4 regions of the Bacillus sp. LQ01 genome follow, and region 2 is predicted to be linked to each of the others. Evidence: predicted binding sites of a transcription regulator. Region 2 holds the regulator's gene; each other region holds the start of a gene.

Region 1 (7,466 bases), on a different contig from region 2:
ATAAATCATTTTTATGTCTGTCAATAAAAAATAATATATTCAAGGGCCACTTCATCATAAAAGATTGATGTGCATGTAAATGTACCCATATCACTTTCAAAATAAGAATGAGAATTTTTTCAACAAAATAAGCTGCAGTTATTGATTTTACAGTAAGAAAAGCCCCTCCATTTTGAAAATGCGCAATCAAAATGAGTAGGGCTATTTCCAATTTAAATTTTATAAAAGAATGATTATCATAAATAATATTTTACTTTTTAGTCTACCTTATTATTTTCAATCCATTTTCCTAATAAATGAATGGATTTTATTCATATAATTTGAGGTGGTATCGTTGGTTTTTAAAAATAGAAAGCTTATTTTCAAATCAAATGAAAAAGAGGTAAAATTATAGATATTCATGTAGAAATTTCGTTTTGGGGATACTTAAAATCTTAAGGTGATGGGCATGTGGTGTTACACTTTAAAAGCTTTATAAAATTTATAGATATAGCGATTTTCTTTATTAATAATCATTTGTATGTACGTTTACTCACACACATACAAATGATTTATAAAGCTACAATTAAGTGAAAACATCTTTTCCGTTACGATAACATCATAGCCATGTCTTCTACTGCATTTGTAATTAGTTTTAAACCAAATGTTTCTTGTAATACATCAAGCACGCCAGGTGAAATAAATTCAGGAGCCTTTGGACCGATGCGAATATCTTGAATCCCAAGACTAAATAGCCCGAGTAAAATGGCAACCGCTTTTTGTTCAAACCATGATAGCACAATACTTACTGGCAATTCATTCACTTCACATTGGAAAGCATCAGCTAATGCAGCCGCTATTTTCACTGTAGAAATGGAATTATTACACTGTCCTAAATCAATGTAACGCGGAATTTCCGTACCAGGTACAACACCGTAATCCACATCATTAAAGCGGAATTTCCCGCAAGAAGTTGTTAAAATAACCGTTTCTTGCGGAAGCGACGTTGCTAATTCACGATAATATTCTCCGCCTTTTCCCGGTGCATCACAACCGGCGATAACAAAGAAACGCTTTATTTTCCCTTCTTTTACTGCATCAATAATTTCTGGAGCTAATGACAATACTGTATTATGATGAAAGCCTGCCACTAACTGTTCATCTGACTCCATATGTACTTCTGGAAGTTCTAGCGCTTTTTGAATCAATGGTGTAAAATCATCATTTTCAATTTTTTGTACACCTTCTAAACCTGCAATGTCATATGAAAAGAATCGATCAGAGTACGATCCTTTAATTGGCATAACACAGTTTGTTGTAGCTAATATGGCAACAGTAAATTTTTCAAAAAGGCGTCTTTGATCATACCATGCCTTACCGATGTTTCCTTTTAAATGTTTATATTTTTTCAGCTGCGGATATCCGTGTGCTGGTAGCATTTCAGAATGCGTATAAATATTAATGTCTTTTCCTTCTGTTTGCTTTAATAGTTCTTCTAGTGCAAATAAATTATGACCCGTAACTACAATTGCTTTACCTTCTACACGATTTTGTGTAATTTGTACAGGCTCTGGCACACCAAAATGATTCGTATGTGCCTCATCTAATAATTCCATCACCCGTAAAGCTGATTTCCCCACTTTCATAGCCATATCAATATGCTCTTGTTCGTTAAAGTTAGAATTTGTTAATGTCATATATAAAGCTTCTTGTGTTGTAGCATCTACAAATGCATCCGTATATCCTAGCTGAGCAGCATGTGTGCGATAAGCTGCAATTCCTTTTAGCCCAAACACAATCGTATCTTGTAAACTCGCAATCGTTTCATTCTTGCCGCACACACCCATTACTTTACATCCGCCTGCTGGCGTTTGTTCACATTGATAACAAAACATATCATCCCACCCTCTCCCAATCATTCATTACACCTTAAGCATAATACCCATTGAAAAAAAGTGATGTGATATCAATCACAATAATATATAAAGATTTGTGACAGTTCATATTGTTGACATAATATTTTTATTAACACTAAAAAATATGCATTAGTGTACACACATCTTTCGATACTTTTAAATAGCTAATTAATTTGGAGAAATATATACAACGAAAAAAATTTTTGAATCAAATGTACAAATAGTTGCAATTCATCACATATGAAATAGATATAAAAATACGCTCTTCTTTCTATCATTCAATAGAAAGAAGAGCGCATTTGTCATTTTAAGGAACTATCATTTTTTATTAAAGTCTTTATTGTAAACCTTTTTATTTACAATACATTTACATTATCTTAACATTACTTACATTATTTATATGATATATTTATATAGAAGCTACTTAAGAAATTTCATATACATTTTATCTTTATGATCTCTTATCTAATCAATAAAAAGATCATGTTATATTTTTATAACAGGGGTGAATTACGATGACTGAAACTTTAAAAACACTTATAATGCTTGATGCTACTTATGTTATTATAGCAATTATGACAGTACTAGTATTTGTATACTTGGAATTAAAATCTCAGTAATATATGCTGACGTAATCAACAGATTCAGCATTTAAATATAGTTAGAAGAAAGAGAGGAGAAAATTATTTCTCCTCTCTTTTGTATTTCTACAATTTCTTATTTTAATAAATCCAATGTATGTAAAAGTAATCCTTTGTCCCCTACTTCTCCATGACCAGGCACTACTGCATTTATATTTCTATATCGCTTCAGCACATTCTCAATCGATGTAGACCATTCATTTACATAAGCATCCGCAACGTTTCCTAAATCTTTCGCGGACGTAGATTTCACTAAACAGCCTCCAACTAAAATATTGTATTGCGGTAACCATACGACAATATTATCTTCTGTATGCCCTTTCCCTGGATAAAATGTTTCTACTTTCATATTTCCAAACTTCAAATTTGTAACGGTTTGTAAATCTCCAAGCGGTTCTTCATATCCATTTTTCTTTGCTAGTTCTGCAGTTAATGCTGTACTATGCGCTTTAATGCCTCTTTCTTTCAACGTTTTTATTCCGCCAATTCGATCAGCGTGCGCATGTGTAATAATGACATCCGTTACGCGCTTCTGAAATTTCTTTTCTACCATTTCTATTAGTTCCTTCGTTAATTTGTCATCCCAAGAAGAATCCACAAGTACTAACCCTTTAGAAGTATTAAGAACTAGACCGTTCGAAGGAACTGCTTCTCCATTAAAAGAACCTAACTCCGTATGAACCCATACATTCTTGTTTAACTGAGATATTGAAATGGTTCCCGTCTCATTTTTTATTACTGTTTTCTCTACCTTTTGTGATGCTTGTACAGAAGAAATTGTGCTAACAAATTGAATTGTTCCTAGTAAACCTACACATAATCCTACTTTTAACAACGTATTCTTTTTCATGTTATCAACCCTTTCTTTCAAGCTAAATAGTTATTACCTATATTAGACAATTCATCTCAAATGTTTGTTCCATATAATTGGACACTTTATTATCGCCGCTTATGTAAATACACGCATGGCGCAGTGAAAAAGATCACCCAAATGGATGATCTTTTTTATAATTTATCAACATATTGCTTCGCTTCTAGTAAGGAAAAACCAAAAGCTTCTCTTACTCTCTTAACTGCTGTAACTTTTTTTCCTTCTTCTACAAGCTGGCGTAGTTCTTTATTAATTTCAGGTTCTCTTTCTACAATTCCCTTTTCTTTCGTAATTAATTGTAATCTATCTTCAATTCTCTTTAAACGCGCATCATTTTTCTTTTCAATTGTAGCTAATTTTTCAGCGATATAAATGAAACCAAAGGCTAATATTAGTATAACCATCCAGAATTCCATGAATGTTCCCCCTTACTAACTTTCATTTATTTTATTTCACTAACTTATGTAAATTTTACCACAAGACACATTTACTGTATAATACCACTATATCAAACTGTTAATAAAACCTATTATTTTAGGGGGACGCTTTATGAAAAGATTTTTAAATACGTTACTTCAATTTGTAGTTCTGTCAATCGTGCTACATTTATTATTTGATATAGTTGGTTGGCTTGTTCTCAATGCAACAATTAAAAACAAACAAATCATCATTTCTTTAATAACAATCTCATGGGTTATGTACATGTACCGAGACAAATTTTTTCAAAAGTTCACTTCAAACTAACTAAAAAAGAAAACACTTCATTGGTGAGGTTGTAAAAACGTTATCCTTATAATGAAAATAAAGAAGCTGTTCCTTCCAGCTTCTTTATCTATATAACATTTTTCGCAACAATTTTTATATGTTCTGGTGCGATAATTTCCGTTATACTTTCTTGGAAATCTTCCCGCAACATTTCTTCCAAATGTTCTAACTGCACTTCAACATGAGTGCATTCTAAATTATGTATATTTAACAGTGCATAATGATCTTTTTTCTTAATTACTAAATATTGATTTTCCTCTGTCACAAGTACAGAACCTAATCGGACTCCTAATAAGCGTTGATCATCAAACTTCATAATTACTTCTCCTTCCCTCATATAAACAAAACTAAAATGAAAATAATTACATTTATGAAAAAAAACGCTTATTTAGACTATATCATAATTTACTAAAATAGAAATATCTTTTTCTGTTTTAATAAAAATCCCTATTTTTTCATATATTTCGATACAAAAAAACTTTCTCAACATTAAATTTGAATTTTCAGTTTTTAACCCCATAAAAATCTATTATAATAAAGTTAATAAATGTTTGACCTCTCCTAATTCATGTACATATGGATGATCAGTAGTTATCGCTACTGATCTATTTTTTTGATTTCAGAAAGCAAATATGCTGCATCCTTTCCTACACCACAAATAAGTGCAGAACCCCTTTGAGATTGCCACGGCAATCCGATATAATACAATCCTTTTACTGGACTGATTCCCTTTATATGATTAGGAAATCCTTTCTCATTCACTGCTTGTTCAATTTCAATCCAATTATAATTTTGAACAAAACCAGTTGACCATATAACGCTTTCTGCACTATAAGTATCACCATTCTGAAACATGATGTTATTTCCTGATGCACTTACTACTTTTTCTTGCAGTTTAATTGCTCTATTCCGAATAAGTTTCTTACCCTCCAAACCGAAAATAGGGTCCTTTCTCTTCTGAAACCATCTTCCCCTCTTTGTATTTATTTCAGCGTACAATAAACCCACTTTTTCTAGCAGATTAAAAATACTTTTTCCAAAAAGTTGTAACGGTAAAAACGTTAAAGGATGACTAATAGACAACATAACTTCATGCGTTTTTGCAAGTTCTACTGCTATTTGCATTCCTGAATTTCCGCCACCTACTACAAGTGCCTTCCCCTGTGGAATTTGCGATGATGATCTATATTGTGATGAATGTATTTGAAAAATATGTGATGATAGATTTGCTGAAACTGAGGGAATAAATGGTTGCTGAAAACCACCTGATGCAATAATAACTTTTTTCGTTTGTAAAATTTCTGTAGGAGTATGTAATTCAAATATTTCTTTTTCTTTCTTTATTTTTAGAACTTCCGTTTGTAATTGTACCGGTAATTGAAAATGTCTTGCATATTCTTCTAAATAAGTCGCAATTTCATCTTTACATGGAAATTCATTTTTTTCACCTATTAACGCCATACCCGGCAAGCTACTGTAAGACCTTGGGGTAAAAAGCTGCAAAGAATCATATCGATTTCTCCATGAATCCCCAATTCGGTTTCCTGCCTCAAGTAATAAAAAATTATATCCTTCTTGCTTCAAGTAATATCCCATTGTTAATCCAGCTTGACCCGCTCCAATAATAATTAGGTCTTTCATTCTAATCGCTCCTTCCTTTACATATGAATACTTGTTCATATATTCATACGTTTCCATAATCATAACATTTTATTTTTATATAATTCAATATCTACTCAAAATAAAAAAGAGCAGTTTACCATAAAGTAAACTCCCCTTCATTCTATCTTCCCAGTCTTTAGCGCCTGTGCCCAGTCATATCTTTCTTGTTGAACAGCCAATCCAGCAGCTTCTTCCCAATTATAAGAAACTGAAATTTGTTCAATTGTCCATTCTCCCAAAACCTTTTCTATTACTACATATTTTGCATGCGGAGTTCCTGATTCCATTTTATGCATAACAGGTAACTCATCTTTGTATGCTGGAAGTCCTACACTTCCTGGATTTATAATGATCTTTCCGTTCGCTAAATAAACAACTCTAGGAATATGTGTATGACCACATACTATTATTTTTTGTTCTATATTTTGGAGTTGATCCATTATATTTTTTTCATTCTTTAATATTGCACCATTCTCATTCATCTCTTCTAACAAATACACTTCATCTGAAGTTGGCGTACCGTGACAACATAACATATCGTCTACAATAAATTGTGAAGGATGTTGTTTTAACCAATCTATATGATCTTTTGTTAATTGATTTTGGACAAAAGTTAGTGTAGCAGACTGCTCTTGTATTGTCTCCCAAAGCATGCGATCACAATTACCTTTAATATGTATCATCTCGCTACTCATTAATATATCGATTGTCTCTAAAGGATCTAACGGCCCATACACACTATCTCCTAAATTTATTATCATTTCGACCTTGCGACGTGTAATATCTTTTAATACCGATTTTAAAGCGTGACTATTTCCGTGGATATCTGAAATTATAGCTATTTTCATCTTAATCCCTACTTTAATATATTATTTATAAACATCCGCAGCCAATTCCCGCAAAACTTCTACATTCACTACTTCAAAACAACCATTGTTTTTGTTAATTATATTTTTATCACAAAAGAGATTCAAAGTACGTAATAAATGCCGATAGCTCGTTCCTAACAACTCCGCTATTTCCGTTAAATTCCCACTAAACACAATTCTATTTTCATGCTGAACTGCTCGTTCTCCTGCTGCTAACATGTAACTCGCAAGTCTATTTTCAAGCGGATACAATAAATTAATTGTACTGTTTTTGGAAAGTCGGTTTAATTTATGTGCTAATGATCCGCAAATACATCTTAAAAATTTCGCATCATGAAATAGCTTATTTCTCACCTTTCCTAAAGGTAAACCCACACAATACGAATCTGCCATCACTTGTACGTTTGAAGTGATTCTTTGAGAATGAATTAACTCCACATCTCCAAGTAACTGCAAACTATCGTAAAAACATAATAATACCGATTTCCCGTTACTTAATGTGTTAAACGCTTTCGCTTTTCCTTCAACAAAGAAATATAAATAATCTATCTCTTCATTTTCTCTACAAATAAACTCATTCTTTTTAAAAAATATAAGTTCCATATATGGCTTCATATCATGACTAAAAAATGAATCAATATTATTTTGCTTTATATACTCTGCTAATTTAATAGAATTACATACTTTCTTCATAGTTCCCCACCTTTACAACTCATCCCCATTGTAATCAAAATTTTCTTCTTCCACTATGACATATGTCATA
Region 2 (7,466 bases):
AATAATTTCTTCACGTAAAATCGCATCAGATTCACGAACGATTTCTAATTTCTCTTCTGTAATTTCACCTAATACACGAATACCAAGACCCGGTCCTGGGAATGGTTGACGCCATACGATTTCATCAGGAATTCCTAGTTCAGATCCTAATACACGTACTTCGTCTTTAAATAACGTGTTTAAAGGCTCAATTAATTTGAACTGCATGTCTTCTGGAAGTCCACCAACGTTGTGGTGAGATTTAATTGTTTGTGCAGTTGCTGTACCACTTTCAACGATGTCTGTGTAAAGTGTACCTTGTGCTAAAAAGTCCATACCTTGTAATTTAGACGCTTCATCATCAAATACGTAAATGAATTCGTTACCGATGATTTTACGTTTTTGTTCTGGATCTTCTACACCTTTCAACTTGTTCATGAAGCGTTCTTTTGCATCCACTTTAATAACGTTCATGTGGAAGCCTTCGCTAAATGTTTTCATAACGCCTTCTGCTTCGCCTTTACGCAGTAAGCCGTGGTCAACGAAAATACAAGTTAATTGATCGCCGATTGCTTTATGAATTAATACTGCTACAACAGAAGAGTCTACACCGCCACTAAGTGCGCATAGTACTTTTTTGTCTCCAACAGTTTCACGAATTTTTTCTAATTCTACTTCGATAAAGTTCTCCATGTTCCATCCTTCAGAACAACCACATACGCCGAATACGAAGTTTTTAATTAAATCGTTACCGTGCTCAGAGTGACGTACTTCTGGGTGGAATTGTACACCGTATAAGTTTTTCGCTTCATTGCTCATACCAGCAATTGGGCAAGACTCACTTGTTGCGTCTACTACGAATCCTTCAGGTAAACCAGTTACTAAGTCACCATGGCTCATCCATACAACTTGCTCTTCTGGAAGGTTCGCATATAATTTTGATTCGTTCTCTACTTTAAGAACAGCCTTTCCGTACTCACGGTGATTTGCACGCTCTACTTTACCACCGAAGTGTTGCGTCATAAGCTGCATACCGTAACAAATACCGAAGATTGGTAAACCTAGTTCAAAGATTTTTTCATCACAATGTAATGCACCTTCACCGTATACGCTATTTGGTCCACCAGAGAAAATAATCCCTTTTGGATTCATTGCTTTAATTTCTTCTGCAGTAATTGTATGTGGATGAAGTTCACTGTATACACCGAACTCACGAATTCGACGTGCTATTAACTGATTGTATTGACTTCCAAAATCTAAAACGATAATTGTATCGTGTTGTTTCTTCAAAATAATCACCCCAACGTTAGTTCTCGTATATAAATATTTTCACCAATTTGGCGAAAAGCATTACCAATATAATAAAAAAAGCCAGTCCTCCGCCTCTAGTCTCATAACAAAGAAAAGGCAGGGGTCTGGCTTTATAAAGAAAGATAGTCTCCGCTCTTTATAAATATAAGACACACTGCCTTCATAGTCAGGTTGTTTGCGGTAACCCGGTAGAGACTCTCAAACCATATCATTGAGGATATATGAAGGATCGTTTTATATTATCTTCCTAGATTCTAACAATGAAATATCAATATGGTCAAGAGAGAAAGCGACAAAATTCTACAGAAATTCATTTCCTTTTCTAAAAAACATAAAAAAACATCCATTTCTATATAGAAATGGATGTTTTTTAGGGCAAACGGAATTACATCATTCCGCCCATACCGCCCATGCCCATGCCGCCCATGTCAGGCATTGCTGGTGCATTTGGTTCTGGCTTGTCAGCTACTACAGCTTCAGTTGTTAAGAACATAGCTGCAACAGATGCTGCGTTTTGAAGTGCAGAACGAGTTACTTTAGCTGGATCTACGATACCAGACTCAAGCATGTTAACCCATTCGCCAGTAGCTGCGTTGAAACCAACGCCTACTTTTTCGCCTTTTAGACGCTCTACAACTACAGATCCTTCTAGACCAGCGTTGATTGCGATTTGACGAACTGGCTCTTCTAGTGCGCGAAGTACGATGTTGATACCTGTTGCTTCGTCGCCTTCAGCTACGATAGAAGCTACTTTTGTGTATACGTTCATAAGTGAAGTACCACCACCTGCAACGATACCTTCTTCTACTGCTGCACGAGTTGAGTTAAGTGCATCTTCAATACGAAGTTTGCGTTCTTTTAACTCAGTTTCAGTTGCTGCACCTACTTTAATTACCGCTACGCCACCTGCAAGTTTTGCAAGACGCTCTTGTAATTTTTCACGATCGAATTCAGAAGTTGTTTCTTCTAATTGCGCACGGATTTGACCGATGCGAGCTTCGATTTGTTCTGTGCTTCCTACACCTTCAACTACAGTTGTGTTTTCTTTTGTAACAACAACTTTACCAGCGCGTCCTAAAGATTCAACTGTAGCAGATTTTAAGTCACGACCTAATTCTTCAGTGATTACTTCGCCACCTGTTAAGATTGCGATATCTTCTAGCATTGCTTTACGACGGTCACCAAATCCAGGAGCTTTAACAGCTACTACATTGAATGTACCACGAAGTTTGTTCACTACTAATGTAGCTAACGCTTCGCCTTCTACATCTTCAGCAATGATAAGAAGTGGTTTACCTTGTTGTACCACTTGCTCTAATACTGGTAAGATTTCTTGAATGTTAGAAATCTTTTTGTCAGTGATTAAGATGTATGGGTTATCAAGAACTGCTTCCATTTTGTCAGAATCAGTAATCATGTAAGGAGATGCATATCCACGATCAAATTGCATACCTTCTACTACGTCTAATTCTGTTGTGAAGCCTTTAGATTCTTCTAAAGTAATAACGCCGTCGTTACCAACGCGCTCCATTGCTTCAGCGATTAATTGACCTACTTCTTCGTCAGCTGCAGAAATAGCAGCTACTTGTGCGATAGAAGATTTACCTTCGATTGGTTTAGAAATCGTTTTTAATTCTTCGATTGCAGCAGTAACAGCTTTTTCGATACCTTTACGAAGACCCATTGGGTTAGCACCAGCTGTTACGTTTTTAAGACCTTCACGAATCATAGCTTGCGCTAATACAGTTGCAGTTGTTGTTCCGTCACCAGCTACGTCATTTGTTTTGCTAGCAACTTCTGCTACTAATTTCGCACCCATGTTTTCGAATGCATCTTCTAATTCGATTTCTTTTGCGATTGTTACACCATCATTTGTAATAAGTGGTGAACCAAATTTTTTCTCAAGTACAACGTTACGACCTTTTGGTCCAAGCGTAACTTTTACTGCGTTTGCAAGAGTGTCGACACCGCGAAGCATCGAACGACGTGCTTCTTCACTAAATTTAATATCTTTTGCCATAATAATTGACCCCCTTGGATTTTTTAAGATTTATATAATTAACCGATAACTGCTAAAATGTCACTTTCACGTAAAATCAAGTAGTCTGTACCTTCATATTTCACTTCAGTACCTGCATATTTTGAGAAGATGATAAGATCACCTGCTGCTACCTCTAAAGCAACACGCTCACCATTCTCAAGCACTCGACCAGTACCTACTGCAACAACTTTACCCTCTTGTGGTTTTTCTTTTGCAGTATCTGGTAATACGATACCACTTGCTGTTTTTTCTTCTGCTTGAACAAGCTCAATTACAACGCGATCACCTAATGGCTTTAGCATGAACAATAACCTCCTCATTTTGTTATGTAAATTTCTTTTATTAGCACTCAAGTCATCCGAGTGCTAACACACTTATAATAATAAATAATCTCAATTTCTTTTGCAAGTAAAAAAATCATAATTTTTTCGCAAATCACTATATAGAATACTGCCTTTACTATATGAATCGTTGTTTCCACTGCTCGTATGTTACAATATGAAAGGACACCCTAAGTTGTTTTCGCTACACACACAACTTTCTCCTGTCTTCTATTATAATTTCAAATAAGGATTTACGAAAAAAACATAATTCAAGTGAGGTTTATATCGTAGGTAGCATATTTACATGTTATCCTAACTTATCTCATACACTATAGTTAGAAAGGATGGTTAAACCATTTGAAGAAACAATACTGGTGGATTATCGTTACATACATTTTAATGCAGTTATCTGGCGTTGTTGGATTGCCACTTCTCCTAAAAACAGGACTCTATGATAATAGAGGATTTACCATTGAGGAAAAAGGACAAATCATAACGGGACACTGGGCAATTATTAGCTTCTTTGTTGCATTATGTATCGTACTTTGGTTACTTAGAACAGATATTCGTGACAGGCATTTAGATCCAAAGCGCTCTTCTGCTCCAGCTACTATTGGATGGATTTTCATCGGGTTCTTCTTGGCTTTCTTTTCACAAATAGTTGCCGGTATGATCGAGATGCAGCTGCTAGGAATTAAACAAGGTTCAGAAAATACAATGAAACTGATGGAGATTGCAAGAACGACCCCTTGGTTCCTTATTGTTGTATCTATAATTGGACCTATCTTAGAAGAAATCGTATTTAGAAAAATTTTATTTGGTGCACTTTATAAGAAGTTTAACTTCTTTATCGCAGCTATCATTAGTTCGCTTGTATTCGCAGCAATTCATTTTGATTTTACTCATTTATTGGTATACACTGCTATGGGGCTCGTATTCGCCTTCTTATATGTGAAGACGAAACGGATTATCGTTCCGATTGCAGCTCATGTTGCGATGAATACATTGGTCGCTATTGGGCAAATTTTTATGAGCAATGAACAAATTCAAGAAATGATTAAAGAAGCTGAAAAAATGCAAGGCTTTATCGGAGGATTTTTTGTATGAGAAACTCACCATTGTTCATGGCTGCACTATACTTCCTTCTTGGATGTATCTTTACACGCTTCGCCATTACGAACGTGACAGATACAATCTGGAATATGTGGACAATACTATTTGCAGTTATGGCAACAATTGATTTTAATTTGGCACTTCGCCTTATATTAATTAAATTCACAAAGAAGAAACAATAATAAAACGCAGAGGTCGCTTCCTCTGCGTTTTATTGTGGATAGTTTTTCAAAAAGTAAACTAATGTTTGTAACTCTACAGCTAAGTCAATATGATGAATTCTAATATTCTCTGATACGTTTAATCGCGCTGGTGTGAAATTCAAAATACCGTGCACGCTCGTTTCAGCTAATCTATCTGCTACAGCTTGTGCTACTGTAGCCGGTACTGTTAATATTGCCACTTGTATATCATTTGATAATCTCTCTTCTAATTCATCTAAATGATATACAGGAATGCCCCCGATTTCTGTTCCAACTTTCTCTTCACTAACATCAAATGCCATTTCAATTTTTGTATTATTGTTTTTCGTGAAATTATAATGTAAGAAAGCGGTCCCTAAATTACCTACTCCAATAAGTGCTACACGTGTTATATCATCTTGATCAAGTGTTTCGCGGAAAAATGATAATAAATAATTTACGTTATATCCATATCCCTTTTTCCCTAACGCTCCAAAATACGAAAAATCTCTTCGTATTGTTGCGGAATCTACTTTTACTGCCTCACTCAATTCGGCCGATGAAACACGCTGCTTACCAGAAAGAGATAAGTTTTGGATAAATCGATAGTATAGAGGCAATCTTTTAGCAGTGGCTTGTGGAATCTTTTGCTGATCCATATGACCTCTCCTCTCTTCCTATCTTTATTCATATACTTTAATCAAATACAGAAGTTTAGCACTCATTAAATTCCTTGTATAATAAAGAGAAGAAGTATTCTCTCTTTATTTTAAACTATACACTATTTTTAGTATGATTGAGAAATATAAACATGGCAAAGTTAAGAAATTATTTGAGGTGAAAACATTGATTTTATTACAAGTAAACGCGCTTTCGAAATTATACGGTGCAGAAACGATTCTTGCAAACATAAAATTGGAAGTACAAACAAAAGATCGTATCGCATTAGTTGGAAGGAATGGAGCAGGCAAATCTACATTATTAAAAATTATCGCTGGTGAATTATCTCATGATGGTGGCGAAATTATAAAACCGAAAGATGTCTCAATCGGATATTTAGCTCAAAATACTGGACTAGAAACGTCTTTAACAATTTGGGATGAAATGCTAACCGTCTTTACCCACTTACAGCAAATGGAGACAAAACTTCGAAGACTTGAGCAAGAAATGGGAAAAGAAGAAAACTTTTCAAACGAAGCTACATATGAAAGATTGTTAGCTGATTATGACCAATTGCAACTCAATTATAAAGATCAAGGTGGATATCAATATGAAGCGGATATTCGCTCCATTTTAAGCGGCCTTGGCTTCCCAGTTGAAACGCACCAGACGACGATCTCTACTTTAAGCGGCGGGCAAAAAACAAGATTAGCTCTCGGGAAATTATTATTAACAAAACCAGACTTACTTATTTTGGATGAGCCTACAAACCATTTAGACATCGAAACATTAACGTGGCTTGAGCAATATTTACAAGGTTATCCTGGCGCAATATTAATCGTTTCACATGACCGTTATTTCTTAGACAAACTCGTTACACAAGTATATGAAATTTCAAATAAAGAAAGCAGACGATTTGTTGGTAACTACAGTAAATATTTAGACTTAAAATCAGCATTATATGAGCAAGAAATGAAACGTTACGAAAAACAACAAGATGAAATCGCAAAACTTGAGGACTTCGTTCAAAAGAATATAGCTCGCGCTTCTACAACGAAACGTGCTCAAAGTCGTCGTAAACAACTAGACAGAATGGAATTATTAACGAGACCATTAGGGGATTCTAAGTCAGCATCATTCCACTTCGATATTGAAAAGCAAAGTGGAAATGATGTTTTACAAGTAAATGATGCAACCATTGGCTATGATGAGAACCCTATAATTGAACATGTAACTATGCGCTTAACTCGCGGAGATAGTGTTGCTTTAGTTGGTCCAAACGGAATTGGGAAATCCACATTGTTAAAGTCTATTGTGAATAAGTTACCACTATTAAATGGTGATGTTTCTTTCGGATCAAATGTATCTGTTGGTTATTATGATCAAGAACAAGCAAACTTAACATCTTCTAAACGGGTTTTAAATGAACTATGGGATGAATATCCACTGCAACCTGAAAAAGAAATCCGTACTATACTCGGGAATTTTTTATTCACAGGAGATGATGTACTGAAACCAGTATCTTCCCTTAGTGGTGGACAAAAAGCTCGATTAGCTCTTGCAAAACTTATGATGCAAAAGTCAAATTTATTAATTCTAGATGAGCCTACGAACCACCTTGATTTAAATAGTAAAGAAATTTTGGAGAATGCTTTAATTGATTATCCAGGGACTCTTCTATTCGTCTCACATGACCGCTACTTTATTAACCGTGTAACAACGACTGTGGTTGAGTTATCAACAGAAGGTGCACAGGAATATTTAGGGGATTACGATTACTACGTTGAAAAGAAAAATGAAATGATTGAACGTGCAGAACTTGAACAGCAAGAAAGTGACATTCCTGTTCAAAAGGTG
Region 3 (7,466 bases), on a different contig from region 2:
ATCCATCTAAGAACGTATCAATATGAAACGCGAAGATTCCTATGACAATAAATACAAATACAGGTACTAATTTTGCGATTGTAGTTACTAAATTCACAAGGGCTGCTGATTGAACTCCACGTAAAATTAACATGTGAACACACCATAATAATACGCTTGCACCAATAATGGATTCTACATTTTGACCGCCTTCAAAGATCGGGAAGAAATATCCTAATGAAGAAAACAATAATGTACCGTAAGCTACATTTCCAAGCCAAGCAGATAGCCAGTATCCCCACGCACTATTAAACCCCATAAAATTACCAAACCCTGCTTTTGCATAGCTAAAAATACCACCATCTAAATCTGGCCGTTTTACAGTTAGATTTTGAAAAGATAATCCAAGTGCAATCATCCCAATTCCTGTTATAACCCAGCCAATAATAATGGCTCCAGCACCAGCACCTTTTGCCATATCACTCGCTAAATTAAAGGCTCCACCGCCAATCATAGACCCAACTACAAGAGCCGTTAGTGTAAACAACCCTAATTTCTTATCTTCACCCATTCCACTCACCTCTCTTAAATTGCAATAACAATACAAAAGCAATAGTGAATGATCGTGTCTAAAGGAGGAGAAAGAAGAAAGGAAGACTCCCTTTCTTCTTTACTCCATATTTCCTAAAGTAGCTGCCATAACCGCTTTAATTGTATGCATTCTATTTTCAGCTTGATCAAATACTTTTGAATGTTTACTGCGGAATACTTCGTCAGTTACCTCCATTTCTTTCAACCCATATTTCTCATAAACTTCTTCGCCATACATCGTTTCAACATCATGAAATGCAGGTAAACAATGTAAGAAAATCACGTTTTCATTCCCTGTTGCTTTAATCATTTTCATATTTACTTGATAAGGTTTCAATAACTCGACACGTTCAGCAAATTTTTCTTCTTCCCCCATAGACACCCATACATCTGTATAAATTACATCCGCATTCGCAACAGCTTCTTCCACATTGCTTGTTATCATTACCTGTTCATTATATTTTTTTGCTAAATCAATTACTTCTTGTGCAGGCCATAAAGATTCCGGTGTACAAATACGTACATCCATTCCAACGATTGCTCCACCAACTAGTAAGCTATTAGCAACATTATTTCGTCCATCGCCAACGTAAACGAGCTTCACATTTTTCAATTTCCCTATATGTTCTCTAATTGTTAATAAATCTGCTAGTGTTTGTGTTGGATGCCACATATCTGTTAATCCATTCCAAACCGGCACACCAGAATTTTGTGCTAAAGATTCTACGGTTTCATGATTAAATCCACGAAACTCAATTCCGTCAAACATACGCCCTAACACTTTTGCTGTATCCTCTACAGATTCTTTTTTCCCAAGTTGAATATCACCTTTCCCTAAATATTCAGGATTTGCTCCTAAATCTGTACATGCTACTGTAAATGCACAACGTGTACGAGTAGAAGTTTTTTCAAATAAGAGCGCTACATTTTTACCTTCTAAATAATGATGCGGAATACCATTTTTCTTTTTCTCTTTTAATTCTGCTGCCAAATCTAGAAAATATAATAATTCTTCTTGTGTAAAATCTTTTTCTGCTAGAAAGCTTCTTCCTTTTAAATTTGGTCTAGTCATTAACATAATTCATCCCTACTTTCTCCGTTATTTATACTAAATATCTTTACGAACAATTGGCATACTCATGCAACGTGGACCCCCACGACCACGAGATAATTCCGAACTTAGCACCTCAATCACTTCTATACCGTGTTCCCGTAATAACGTATTAGATACATAGTTGCGATCATATGTAACAACTACACCTGGCGCGATTGCTAATGTGTTCGAGCCATCATTCCATTGTTCACGAGCAGAAGCAATTACATCTCCTCCTCCACATGGAATAAGAACTAATTCACTTAAGCCTAATACCTCTTTTAATGCTTCCATTAAAGAAGTACGATGTGTAATTTTAAGAGTTTCCTCATCTGATCCTTTTTCTAAAATATAAATATTCATATTCCCTTTTGGCCCTTGAATGGCTGGGTGAATTGTAAACTTGTCATAATCAACCATTGTAAATACTGTATCTAAATGCATAAATGCTCGACATTTTGGAATTTCTATTGCTAACACTTTCTTAATTTTATTTTGTCGGCTAAAGAGATTTTTAGCTAAACGTTCAATTGCTTTAGCTGAAGTACGAGCAGATACTCCAATCGCAATTGTTTCTTCATTTAAAATTAGCTCGTCGCCACCTTCAATTGGAAATTTATAATCACGATCTAACCAGATTGGTACATTATGTTTTGCAAATCTTGGATGATATTTAATGATGTACTCCATGAATAATGATTCACGTCTACGCGCTGGTTCTCTCATCTTATTTATCGTTAAGCCATCGCCCACGCTAGCTGCTGGATCACGAGTAAAATATAAATTAGGCATTGGATCTAAGTAAAACGGATAGTGATCTTCCATTAATTCATATAAATGTGTCTTCTTACTTGTTTCAATTTCGTTTTTCCGTACACCGCCCATAATTTTTTGAATTAATTCTTCATTTGAAAAGGAAAGTAAATATTCTTTTAAAGTTTGATGTGCAACATTTACGTCGGCCTGTCCTTCTTTTAAAATACGATCAACAAATTCTTCTCGAAGTTTTTTATCTACTAACGCCTCAGCGGCTAGTTTTTCTAAATAAAGAACTTCAACACCCCGATTGCGTAACGTTTGTGCAAAATAATCATGCTCTTTTTGAATAATTGGTAAGTATGGAATATCGTCAAATAATAATTGCTGCAAATAATCTGGCGTCAAGTTTTCCACTTCTTTACCCGGTCGTTTTAATAAAACCGTTTGTAATTCTCCAATTTCTGAAGTAACATGTATCGGATGTTTCATTTGTTGTACCTCCTTTTAAATATGTTTGATGTCTTACAAGTACATAATAAATGCTCTGCACTTTCATCTTTGTGAAAGTATCCACATTATCATTGTGAAATATTAAACAAGTTATTTTTTTTAAATCATACGAATATGTATTTTTATAACAAACTATCTCGCTTTCTCAATAAAAAATACATATATTACGCATATATGTTGAATATTTAACTTCCGTATTTAAACAAAAATCCTGTTTTTAATTTTATTAAAAACAAGATTTTTGCATCTAAATAATTAAATTTAATCTTTCTTCTATAATCTCCCTATCTGATTTCGACTGTGAAATTATAAGGCATGTATCATTTCCACATATACATCCTATTTTTTCTTTCCAATCTAACTCATCAAATAAAACACCAATAACATGTGCATTACCAGGTAATGTTTTAATAACCATTAATTGATCTACACAATCAATTTTCACAACAACTTCTCGTAATTTTTTCTTTAACTTTATATCAGTTTGTACATGCTCTTCTGAGAAAACTTTATATATCATTAATCCTTCTTGAGAAGGTACCTTCGTTAAGTTTAACTCACGAATATCGCGAGAAACCGTAGCTTGTGTTACTAATACATCTTTTTTTGCTAACAATTCTACTAATCTTTCTTGCTTATCTATTTCATACTCCTTTACAAATTGTTTAATTAACCGTTGTCTTTTTTCTTTTTTCATAAAAGACACCCCTTTTAATATTATAGCTCGCTATAATTTTCATCCGAAAGGGACAGAAAAGAATGTTGCGGAAACGTTCATAGTTTAACTGTAAATATTAAATCAAGCTAAATAAAAAAGAGAAGAACAGCATTCTGTTCTTCCTTTTACATTGAAAATCGTTCAATTGTTTGTTTCAAATCAGTTGCTTGTTTCTCTAAATCCTTTAATAATTGATCGATTACTATCATATTTTTAGACTGTTGTAGCGTCACACGCGCCACTTCTTGCGAACCAGCTGACGTTTCTTCAGCAATTGCTGCTACAGCTTTTGTTTGTGCTCCTGTTTGATGAATGTGGCTCACTTGTTCATTCATATAACTACTAATTTGCTGAGTTGCATCGGCTACTTCCATAACACTTGATGACATTTCTTTTAAAATTAATTCCGTAGCTTCCCCACGTTTCGCCTCTTCTTTAGCTATTTTCACTTGTTCTGTCATTTTCATTGCAACTTGTTGTACTTCATCTTGCATATTCCGTAATAACTGCGATATGTTTCTTGCAGAATGATCACTTTCATCAGCAAGTTTCCGTACTTCTTCCGCAACAACCGCAAAGCCTCTTCCATGCTCTCCTGCGCGAGCTGCCTCAATAGAAGCATTTAGTGCTAATAAATTCGTTTGGCTAGCAATCGCACTCACAACAGACACAATATGTTCTACTTGTTTCATTCGTTCTTCTAACTTCTGTACATTTTGCATTGAATCTTCATTTTCTTTTGCCAATGTTTGAATACCTTGAATTAAAGACGTAAAGACACGAGTACTATGCCCTAAAGCTTCAACCATTTCTGAAGACAATGTATCAGACTGCTTCGCTTTTTCTTCTACTTCACTTGCAATAGAAGTCGTTGTATCAACAGCAGAAACAATTGCTTGAATTGATGCCGCTGATTGCTCAGCGCCTGAAGAAATTTCTGCAAGTGTCTCAGATACACCTTGCGCTTGTCTCGTTGCTTCGCCTGTTTGTTTTCTAATCTGCTGTACTTGATTATTTGTATACGAAAATGTTGTATCAATATTTTTTACCATGCCCCTTAAGTTTCCTAACATCATATTAAATGCAACACTTAAAGATTTAATTTCATCATCTGTCTTCGGTAATGGAACATCTTCACGAATATCACCCTCAGCTGCTTTTCTTGCCGCTTCCTCTAACTTGCGAAGCGGTTTAATTAAAAATACGGCTGCTCCATATGCTAAAATTCCAGACCATACTACCCCTAATAACATAACGATAATATTATATACAGTTTGACTTACATAACTTTGAAAATAATCGTATATCACGTAAATAAAAAAGATACTTGTTGAATATGTAATGAAAGCTAAAACTGTAGTGAATAGCATAAGTTGTGTACGTAATCCAAAAGAAAATGTTTTCCTTTCTTTTTCCATCTTCCCTTTCCCCCTTTTTATAAGCAATATAAATACTACCTATATATTATTATCCATATTTTCATTATAGAAGGATATAGAGATTTTAAAAAAATTATTTCTTTGAATATCAAATTGCACGAAAAAATAAAGGATTCTGACAATTTATGACTAATAACAGAAATAAGGGGCAACATTTGTAAAATATATTTTTAACTGGGGGTTTTGTATGATTCAAGTTCGAAATCTAGTAAAATCATTCGGTTCACTTGATGTGTTAAAAGGAATTGATTTAGAAGTAAAAGAAAAAGAAGTTGTTGTTTTAATTGGTGCCAGTGGTTCTGGTAAAAGTACATTACTTCGCTGTCTTAACTTTTTAGAAATGTACGATGAAGGCGAAATTCACTTACAAGGTGAGCGAATTGATCCAAAGCATTCAAATTTAAATAAAGTCCGTGAAAATGTCGGTATGGTTTTTCAGCACTTTAACCTCTTTCCTCATATGACCTCACTAGAAAACATCATAGAAGCACCTATTCACGTAAAAAAATTAGAGAAAGCAAATGCAAAGGATATTGGAACTCAACTTCTCCAAAAAGTCGGCCTTCAAGATAAAGCAGATGTAACTCCTCATCTTCTTTCAGGTGGTCAAAAACAGCGCATTGCCATTGCACGAGCTCTTGCAATGAGCCCTAAGATTATGCTATTTGATGAGCCTACCTCAGCTTTAGACCCTGAACTTGTTGGAGAAGTATTGCAAGTTATGAAAGAACTTGCTGAAGAAGGGATGACAATGGTTATTGTTACTCATGAAATGAATTTCGCAAGAGATGTAGCTGATCGCGTCATCTTTATGGATGATGGAAAGATTGTAGAAGATGCTCCGCCAGCACAATTCTTTTCAGCTCCATCACATGAACGGGCAAAACAATTTTTACGCAACGTTTTATAATGTAACTTTTGTTTCGAACGAAAAAGAATACATTCATACGGTGCACAACTAATCATCCAAATAAAATATTTCAATAACATACTAAAAAACCATCCGTATGATCAATATATAGGAGGGGTTTTATGAAAAGAAAACTATTAACCATTGTTGCTAGCATTACACTATGTACATCTTTCATACTAGGAGCTTGTAGCAAAGAAAGCTCTACTACTTCAACAAATGGTGAAAAAGAATTTCGCTATGCGATGAGTGGATTATACAAACCTTTTAACTATAAAGAAAATGACGGCAAACTTGTCGGTTTTGATGTAGAAATCGGTGAAGCTCTTGCTAAAAAGATGAACATGAAGGCTACGCCAGTTACAAACCCATGGGAAACGCTGATTCAAGGTCTTCAAGCGAAGAAATATGATGTAATACTGGGTAGTATGGCAATTACAGAGGAGCGCTTAAAAGCTGTTAGTTTCTCAAATCCGTACTATCGCTCTGGCGCCCAAATTTTTGTAGCTAAAAAGAATAACGCTATCTCTTCTCCAGAAGATTTAAAAGGTAAGAAAATTGGTGTTGTAAAAGCTAGTACCTTTAAAAATCTGGTTGCAAAATATACAGATCAAATCACTGAATATGACAGCGATATTACTGCTCTTATGGATTTAGAGCCTGGGCGTGTTGACGCAGTAATTACGGATCAAATGGTTGGTCTACGTATGATAAAAGAAGGAAAATCAAATATAAAAGAAGCCGGAAAACCATTAAATCTTGATGAAATGGGAATTGCTATTCGCAAAGATGATAAAGAAATGGTTGAGAAAGTAAATAAAGCGTTAGATGAAATCATTAAAGATGGTACGTATGAAAAGATCAGTAAAAAATGGTTCGGGCGTAATATTCTCGGTGAAGAGGAAAAAACGAAGTAAGTTAGCCATTCAAAAGATTCATAAACAGTGCCCCACTGATTAAATGTTCATTTTATGTGGGGCATTTCATTCTCTACTAAAATCTATACAATATGAGGTGAAACGCATGTTTGAAATTTTTATCTCTACCTATCCCACACTCTTAAAAGCTACTATTGTCACATTACAATTAACATTAACCTCCCTAGTACTCGGTTCATTAATTGGATTATTATTTGCTTTCTTTCGGATCTCGAATAACAAAGTTTTAAATAGCATTGCTCATATCTATATTGCTATTATTCGTGGTACACCTTTAATCGTTCAAATCGCAATTCTCTATTTTGGCATTACATCTGTCATTGTTTTCTCCCCTTTTTGGGCAGGAGCAATCGCTTTAGCAATTCATAACGGTGCATATATTACGGAAATTTTCCGAGGATCCATTCAATCCGTCGACCGGGGACAATTGGAAGCCGCTCGCTCCTTAGGTATGCCTTACCCTTTAGCTATGCGCCGGATTATATTACCACAAGCATTTCGTCTGTCTCTTCCTCCTCTAGGAAACCAA
Region 4 (7,466 bases), on a different contig from region 2:
ATGCCCTGTTACTTTCTTTAAGGAAGGAAAACTTCCCGTTGCATTAATAATCCCTAACATTTTTTCTCCCATTCATTTCATCCCCCTTTTCTATTTCCCTTCAGCAATTAATACTACATCGTCAACATTCTTTTCTGGACGAATGATTGTTCCATCCTCGATAACCATTTCTGATCCAACAATCGCTCTTTCAATCACAACATTTTTACCAATCTTAGCCCCTGGCATAACGACAGAATCAATCACCATACTTCCTTCTTCCACCGTCACTCCTTGGAATAACACAGAATGCTTCACGTCCCCTTCAATGACGCACCCTTCGTTAATAAGCGATTCTTCTACTTTCGCCTTTTCAGCAATATATTGAGGCGGTTCGTTTGGATTGACAGAGTAAATACGCCAATTACGATCGTTTAAATTCAGTGATGTTTCATCGCGAAGCAAATCCATATTCGCTTCCCATAAGCTCTTCACCGTTCCAACATCTTTCCAATATCCTTCAAACGGATACGCCATTAGCTTCTTCCCTTCATCCAATAAAAGCGGAAGTACGTCTTTTCCAAAATCGTTACTAGATTCAGGGTTTCTTGCATCCATCTCTAAATACTCTTTCAAAATTGACCAATTAAAAATATAGATTCCCATTGATGCAAGATTACTTCTTGGAAATTGTGGTTTCTCTTCAAACTCAACAATCTCCATTTCTTCATTTGTATTCATAATGCCAAAGCGACTCGCTTCATCCCAAGGTACTTCAATAACAGAAATGGATACGTCCGATTCTTTCTGAATATGGTAATCTAGCATCTTACTGTAATCCATTTTATAAATATGGTCGCCTGATAAAATGAGAACATACTCCGGTTCATACTGACTTAAATAGTTTAAGTTTTGATAAATGGCACTTGCCGTACCTGTATACCACTTAACCCCTGAAGACTCCGCATAAGGAGGTAAGACTGTGACCCCACCGTTTACTCGGTCTAAATCCCACGCATTTCCGATTCCGATATAATTATGAAGTTCGAGTGGTTGATATTGCGTTAAAATCCCAACCGTTTCAATACCAGAATTCGCACAGTTACTTAGCGTAAAATCAATAATGCGATATTTACCACCAAATGGAACAGCTGGCTTGGCTAAATTCTTTGTTAATGCACTTAAACGACTACCTTTTCCCCCTGCTAGTAACATTGCTACGCACTTTTGTTTTTGAGCCATCTTGTTTTTTGCTCCCCTTTCTCGTCTTCACTGGTCGTAATATGGATACGCCAAATGGTGGAATTGTAATCTCTACATGTGCTGCTTGATTATGGTACGGTTCTAGAATCGTCTTAAGACGTTTCTTATTCACTTGTCCCGAACCGCCATATTGCTGTGCATCACTGTTTAAAATCTCGTTATAATACTCGAAATCTGGTACACCTACTTTATAGTTTTCATATGTAGCTTTCGTAAAATTACATACGATAACTAACGCATCTTCTTGTTTATCCCCTTGGCGGATAAACGAGAAAATACTTTGCTCGTTATTATTAGCATCAATCCACTGAAAACCTTCAGGCGAATGATCAAGCTGCCAAAGTGGTTTTGAGCGCTTATACAATGCTATGAGCTCTTTAAAGTAATCATGCATATAACGATGCATTTCAAAATCATGTAAATTCCAATCTAAATCTTCAAGGTCTTTCCACTCATCAAACTGCCCGAATTCTCCTCCCATGAAAAGTAATTTCTTTCCTGGGTGAGTAAAGAAATATCCATATAACAAACGAAGCTGAGCAAACTTATCCCAGTAATCACCTGGCATTTTATTTAATAACGACTTTTTCCCATGAACGACTTCATCATGAGAAAGGGGTAATATGAAGTTTTCAGAGTAAGCATATAGTAAAGAGAACGTCATTTTCTCATGAATATATTTTCTGTACTCTGGCGCACACTCCATATATTTCAGCACGTCATTCATCCAGCCCATATTCCATTTGTAATTGAATCCAAGCCCACCTTCATACGTTGGTGCTGTTACAAGTGGCCAAGCTGTTGAATCCTCTGCCGTCATAAGAAAATCTTCATCCTCTGCAAACACTGCTTCATTTAACTCCCGTAAAAATGACACAGCGTACTCATTACTTTGCTCTTGTCCTTCTTTATTCCAGTACAACATGTTCGCAACTGCATCTACTCTGAAACCATCAATATGGAAATATCTCATCCAAAATAACGCATTTGAAATTAAGAAATTACGTACCTCTCTCTTTCCTAAATCAAAATTGACAGTTCCCCATACTAGATTTTCTTGTACATCTTTATCTTTATATTCATAGGTCGGTGTGCCATCAAACAAATATAAACCGTGAGCATCTTTACAAAAATGCCCCGGTACCCAATCTAAAATGACACCGATTCCATATTTATGACACTCGTCGACAAAATACATTAAATCATGCGGTGTACCAAATCTACTCGTCGCTGCATAATATCCCGTTCCTTGATATCCCCAAGAACGATCATATGGATGCTCAACAAGCGGCATAATTTCAATATGTGTAAATTGATGTTCCACCACATACGGAATGAGTTCTTCTGCCATTTCCCTGTAAGAATATAGTGTTCCATCTTCTTTCTTTTTCCAAGAACCAAAATGTAATTCATAAACTGTCATCGCTTCTTTATAAATCGGTTTTTTCTTTTTCTTACGATTCCAGTTTTTATCATTCCATTCATATCCTTTTATATCAAAAACTACAGATGCCGTATTCGGTCTTACTTCTGCATATATAGCATACGGATCTGCCTTTAAAATGACGTCACCAGCCAACGTTTCAATCGCATATTTATATATTTCTCCTTCTTCAATATGCGGTATAAATAAGGACCAAATCCCTTCTTCTGTCACTTGTAGCATCTTATGTTGCTCATAATCCCACTCATTAAAATCTCCAACAACACTCATTGCTTTCGCATGAGGAGCCCAGACTGTAAATCGTACCCCTTGAATCTCATCTTCCGTCACAACATGTGCGCCAAAGATGTTATAACTTTCATAGTACTTTTCTGTATGAAACTCATCTCGTTTCACTTCTTCACAATTTATTACACTCAATATGCTCACCTCACTTAGATGACAGAATTTTTTATACTTTAACTATTTCTGCGAAAAACTGCAATATCCTTGTTAATTTATAAAAAACATTCGTTTTTTTCTTAAAAATGTTAGTTTTTCTTCACATTTCCGTGTAAAATATCGAATTTTGACGAATATTCATTGAAAACGCTTTATTATTCTTCTATATTTTTACCAATTATTTTTTCTCAACCTTTATTTTATTATGTTTATCCTATTTTTCATGCTATTTTCCACTCAAAATCAAAACAAAATAATCTGTCATAAAAAAATGTTTCTCAATATTTTTTGTCACAATGTTATTGAAATGCGAAATTTAATCCTGCTTTTGAAAAGCTACTTTCCGAAAAAGGAGTAACCGCAAAAGTAAATGAACCGAAATTAGAGGCAGGTTTTGTTACAGTTGGCGGCGCTATCGATGACAAAAACTTTGCTGGATTAGATGGTGATTTCCCGTTCATTGATGTAACTTTCAAAGCAGAAAATGATGAATTTTATGAAGCAAACGCTCAATTAGAGTCACCAATTTTTGTTTACTGGAAACAAGGTGAATCAGAACCAAATAGAATGCGTGTACTTCAAGATCAAACATTCTCAGTTATGTCCTTAAACTCACTAGTAGAAGGAAATATTAAACCTGGTGCGTTCTTAAATGAACGCGAATATTTAGATGAAAAGTTCGATTATACAAAGCTTGGCCTAAAAGTATATGCGACTGATTCTTACCGTCATAAGTTTGAAGGCTCACTAGATAAATACGGATACTTCAAACTAAATGGACTTCCAGTTAATAAACACGACTATAACTTATATGTAGAGGTGCCAGGACATTTAACAAGCCGCCTAACAATGAAACTTGGTACTGAAAAAGACGGTAAGCTGCTTGGCCAATATTATTATGCAAGACCTGATGAAAACCTTACCGGCGATGTAAATGCTGATAAAGTAATCGATATTAAAGATGCTGAAATTATCGCTAGCAACTATGGTAAAAAAGGAGTAACTGTAAAAGACGGAGACCTTAATAAAGATGGTATTGTCGACGAAAAAGATATTCGCTTCGTTGAAAGGAACTTCTTGAAAAAAGGTCCAGATGCATCTAAATCACAAACACCTGTAGAAAAATCCAAAAGCGGTACACTGGCAGATATTTTAAAGAAATTAGGATTAACACCTAAAAAATAATAAAATGAAACTTTAATCAGTGGGTTTTTACTGCCCGGCAAATAGCGGAATAATAAAGAGCACTCTACGTAAAATAGAGTGCTCTTTTCTATAAACGACCCTTATCCAGCAAAAGGGGTATATTGGGGATATACAAGGGAAACCGGAAAAGGAATTTATATTAAATTATATAAGTTCAGAGGTAAGAAGCAGTTTCCCACCTCTGAATTATTTAGCAATTATTATAGTACTGGTGCCATTGTTTCTTTTAATACTTTTACAGAATGAGCGAACTTCACTTTTTCCTCTTCATTTAGCTCAAGTTCTACGATTTCACGTACACCTTCGCGGTTAATTACAGCTGGAACACCTACGTAAGCATCTTTCTCGCCGTATTGACCTTCAAGGTATGCAGATACAGTTAATACGCTGTTCTCGTTGTTTAAGATTGCTTTAGTTACACGAAGTAGTGACATACCGATTCCGTAGTAAGTTGCACCTTTACGCTCGATGATATGGTAAGCTGCATCACGTACGTTTTCGAAGATTTTGTCTAAGTCTTCTTGTTTGTACTGTTCGTTGTTAGCTAAGATTGTTTCTAATTTTTGTACACCGATAGTAGCGTGGCTCCATACTGGAAGTTCAGTGTCACCGTGTTCACCAACGATGTAAGCATGAACGTTACGTGGATCTACATCTAAGTAGTCACCTAACATGTAACGGAAACGAGCAGAGTCTAAAGTAGTACCAGAACCGATTACGCGCTCTTTCGGTAAACCAGATTCTTTCCAAGTTACGTAAGTTAAAATATCAACTGGATTAGTTGCAATTAAGAAGATTCCATCGAATCCGCTATCCATAATGCCCCGAACGATTTGTTTAAAGATCTTTGTATTTTTCTCAACTAAGTCTAAACGAGTTTCACCTGGCTTTTGTGGTAACCCAGCAGTGATAACAACTAAATCTGCATCTTTACAATCTGCATAGCTACCGCTCCAAACTTTTGTTGGTGATGGAGAGAATGGTACCGCATGGCTTAAGTCCATTGCTTCCCCTTCTGCTTTTGCTTCATTAACATCTACTAATACGAATTCTTCAGCTACACCTTGGTTGATCATTGAGTAAGCGTAACTACAACCTACAGCTCCTGTTCCTACTAATACTACACGATTGATACCTTTTTTCATGGTAATTTCCCCTCTCTATTGTTCACATATATTTTTTTATGATTGTTTAAGTAATTAATTAAAATACTAATTTAATGTTGTTTAACTTCTTTACATTCATATTGTAGCACGTATTATTGTGAATTACTTCACAAATTATGACCTATTTGTGAACTTTTTCACATAGAGTGTAAAGTTATTGGAATAGGTGTGGAATCCATTTCAATGGAGGCGTTTTCTTTAGATTGTGAAAGGGTTTTTCTTGTGGTTTTCATTGGTAAGTGAAATTATATCGGCGATTTTTAGAATATATCGACCGTAACTCCAAATATATCAGCGATTATTAAAATTTATCGATCGTAACTCAAATTATATCAGCGATTTTTGCAATATATCGACTTACCGACAAAACTCGACAATAATGACAACATAAAAAAGCTGTCTCCAGTAGGTCACCCTATTGAGAGGCAGCTTCTTCTATATATTATTTATTTTCCACAGTAGCTCCCGGATGTATTTTCATCGGTTTCTCCAAGTGTAGGAGGCTACAGCCATACAGCTGGGGTAAAAGTTCAACTTGAGGTATCATTTTAGATAGATAGTTCCTTCATATTCATACAGGCCCAAATAAACAACATAATTGTATTTACGGCTCTATATACCCAACTGCAACAGCCCATACTTCATATTTCTTCTATTGCATAAAAAAGCAGACTATCCAAAGTTCACTTTTATACAACAAAAAAAGAGATAGCAGATTATGCTATCTCTTTTAGTATGACCCGTACGGGATTCGAACCCGTGTTACCGCCGTGAAAGGGCGGTGTCTTAACCACTTGACCAACGGGCCAGTTCTGGCAGAGAAGAAGGGATTCGAACCCTCGCACCGCGTTCGCGATCTACTCCCTTAGCAGGGGAGCCCCTTGAGCCACTTGGGTACTTCTCTATAAATATGGCTCCGCAGGTAGGACTCGAACCTACGACCGATCGGTTAACAGCCGATAGCTCTACCACTGAGCTACTGCGGAACAATTATGGTGGGCCTAAATGGACTCGAACCATCGACCTCACGCTTATCAGGCGTGCGCTCTAACCAGCTGAGCTATAGGCCCATAATTAAAAAGCGGGTGAAGAGAATCGAACTCTCGACCAGAGCTTGGAAGGCTCTTGTTTTACCACTAAACTACACCCGCATTAAATTGTAAATGGTGAGCCATGAAGGACTCGAACCTTCGACCCTCTGATTAAAAGTCAGATGCTCTACCAACTGAGCTAATGGCTCATTTTGAAAGTGGTGCCGACTAGAGGACTTGAACCCCCAACCTACTGATTACAAGTCAGTTGCTCTACCAATTGAGCTAAGTCGGCTCGCGATTTCAAAATGGTGGCTCGGGACGGAATCGAACCGCCGACACGAGGATTTTCAGTCCTCTGCTCTACCGACTGAGCTACCGAGCCTTTATGTAAAAAATGGCGGTCCCGACCGGGGTCGAACCGGCGATCTCCTGCGTGACAGGCAGGCATGTTAACCACTACACCACGGGACCATTTGGTTGCGGGGACAGGATTTGAACCTGCGACCTTCGGGTTATGAGCCCGACGAGCTACCGTGCTGCTCCACCCCGCGATGATAAAATATTCACTTTAGAAAAAAATGGAGGAGGTAGAGGGATTCGAACCCCCGCGCGACTCTCGCCGCCTGTCGGTTTTCAAGACCGATCCCTTCAGCCGAACTTGGGTATACCTCCGAGATATATACGTCTAATGGTGGACCTTGTAGGACTCGAACCTACGACCGGACGGTTATGAGCCGTCTGCTCTAACCAGCTGAGCTAAAGGTCCTTTATGGTAGCGGCGGAGGGGATCGAACCCCCGACCTCACGGGTATGAACCGTACGCTCTAGCCAGCTGAGCTACACCGCCATAAATGATATTAATATAAGTGGAGCCTAGCGGGATCGAACCGCTGACCTCCTGCGTGCAAGGCAGGCGCTCTCCCAGCTGAGCTA

The links. Region 2 encodes Rex, which represses fermentation and respiration genes when NADH is low (regulators of the CRP and FNR family bind a similar motif). Its sites were predicted from a motif close to TTGTGAAATATTTCACAA; they were not measured.
Region 1: the regulator Rex is predicted to act here: its motif matches at 1,938-1,955, upstream of hcp (hydroxylamine reductase).
Region 3: the regulator Rex is predicted to act here: its motif matches at 3,004-3,021, upstream of arcA (arginine deiminase).
Region 4: the regulator Rex is predicted to act here: its motif matches at 5,595-5,612, upstream of AC22L0_RS12320 (L-lactate dehydrogenase).

The regions. Positions count from the first base shown of each region.
Region 1 covers NZ_JBYEZL010000002.1:1,394,757-1,402,222, reverse strand. The annotation lists gene hcp (hydroxylamine reductase) at 588-1,874, opposite strand; gene bla2 (BcII family subclass B1 metallo-beta-lactamase) at 2,613-3,386, opposite strand; gene AC22L0_RS19595 (hypothetical protein) at 3,542-3,823, opposite strand; gene AC22L0_RS19590 (hypothetical protein) at 3,957-4,151, shown strand; gene AC22L0_RS19585 (hypothetical protein) at 4,240-4,488, opposite strand; gene AC22L0_RS19580 (flavin-containing monooxygenase) at 4,770-5,813, opposite strand; gene AC22L0_RS19575 (metallophosphoesterase family protein) at 5,951-6,682, opposite strand; gene yeiL (transcriptional regulator YeiL) at 6,704-7,396, opposite strand.
Region 2 covers NZ_JBYEZL010000012.1:4,618-12,083, forward strand. The annotation lists gene guaA (glutamine-hydrolyzing GMP synthase) at 1-1,269, opposite strand, end outside; purine riboswitch at 1,434-1,535, opposite strand; gene groL (chaperonin GroEL) at 1,676-3,310, opposite strand; gene groES (co-chaperone GroES) at 3,349-3,633, opposite strand; gene AC22L0_RS28805 (CPBP family intramembrane glutamic endopeptidase) at 4,012-4,761, shown strand; gene AC22L0_RS28810 (YdiK family protein) at 4,758-4,949, shown strand; gene AC22L0_RS28815 (redox-sensing transcriptional repressor Rex) at 4,979-5,608, opposite strand; gene AC22L0_RS28820 (ABC-F family ATP-binding cassette domain-containing protein) at 5,796-7,466, shown strand, end outside.
Region 3 covers NZ_JBYEZL010000004.1:84,408-91,873, reverse strand. The annotation lists gene arcD (arginine-ornithine antiporter) at 1-550, opposite strand, end outside; gene argF (ornithine carbamoyltransferase) at 650-1,648, opposite strand; gene arcA (arginine deiminase) at 1,679-2,911, opposite strand; gene argR (arginine repressor) at 3,180-3,629, opposite strand; partial or broken gene AC22L0_RS23925 (methyl-accepting chemotaxis protein) at 3,776-4,348, opposite strand; partial or broken gene AC22L0_RS23920 (HAMP domain-containing protein) at 4,718-4,903, opposite strand; gene AC22L0_RS23915 (amino acid ABC transporter ATP-binding protein) at 5,277-5,999, shown strand; gene AC22L0_RS23910 (ABC transporter substrate-binding protein) at 6,122-6,916, shown strand; gene AC22L0_RS23905 (amino acid ABC transporter permease) at 6,960-7,466, shown strand, end outside.
Region 4 covers NZ_JBYEZL010000002.1:143-7,608, reverse strand. The annotation lists gene glgD (glucose-1-phosphate adenylyltransferase subunit GlgD) at 1-72, opposite strand, end outside; gene glgC (glucose-1-phosphate adenylyltransferase) at 91-1,221, opposite strand; gene glgB (1,4-alpha-glucan branching protein GlgB) at 1,169-3,106, opposite strand; partial or broken gene AC22L0_RS12325 (dockerin type I domain-containing protein) at 3,434-4,312, shown strand; gene AC22L0_RS12320 (L-lactate dehydrogenase) at 4,534-5,478, opposite strand; partial or broken gene AC22L0_RS12315 (IS4 family transposase) at 5,962-6,137, shown strand; tRNA gene AC22L0_RS12310 (tRNA-Glu) at 6,236-6,307, opposite strand; tRNA gene AC22L0_RS12305 (tRNA-Ser) at 6,313-6,403, opposite strand; tRNA gene AC22L0_RS12300 (tRNA-Asn) at 6,411-6,485, opposite strand; tRNA gene AC22L0_RS12295 (tRNA-Ile) at 6,493-6,569, opposite strand; tRNA gene AC22L0_RS12290 (tRNA-Gly) at 6,580-6,650, opposite strand; tRNA gene AC22L0_RS12285 (tRNA-Lys) at 6,664-6,739, opposite strand; tRNA gene AC22L0_RS12280 (tRNA-Thr) at 6,750-6,825, opposite strand; tRNA gene AC22L0_RS12275 (tRNA-Phe) at 6,840-6,915, opposite strand; tRNA gene AC22L0_RS12270 (tRNA-Asp) at 6,929-7,004, opposite strand; tRNA gene AC22L0_RS12265 (tRNA-Met) at 7,008-7,084, opposite strand; tRNA gene AC22L0_RS12260 (tRNA-Ser) at 7,113-7,205, opposite strand; tRNA gene AC22L0_RS12255 (tRNA-Ile) at 7,223-7,299, opposite strand; tRNA gene AC22L0_RS12250 (tRNA-Met) at 7,304-7,380, opposite strand; tRNA gene AC22L0_RS12245 (tRNA-Ala) at 7,401-7,466, opposite strand, start outside.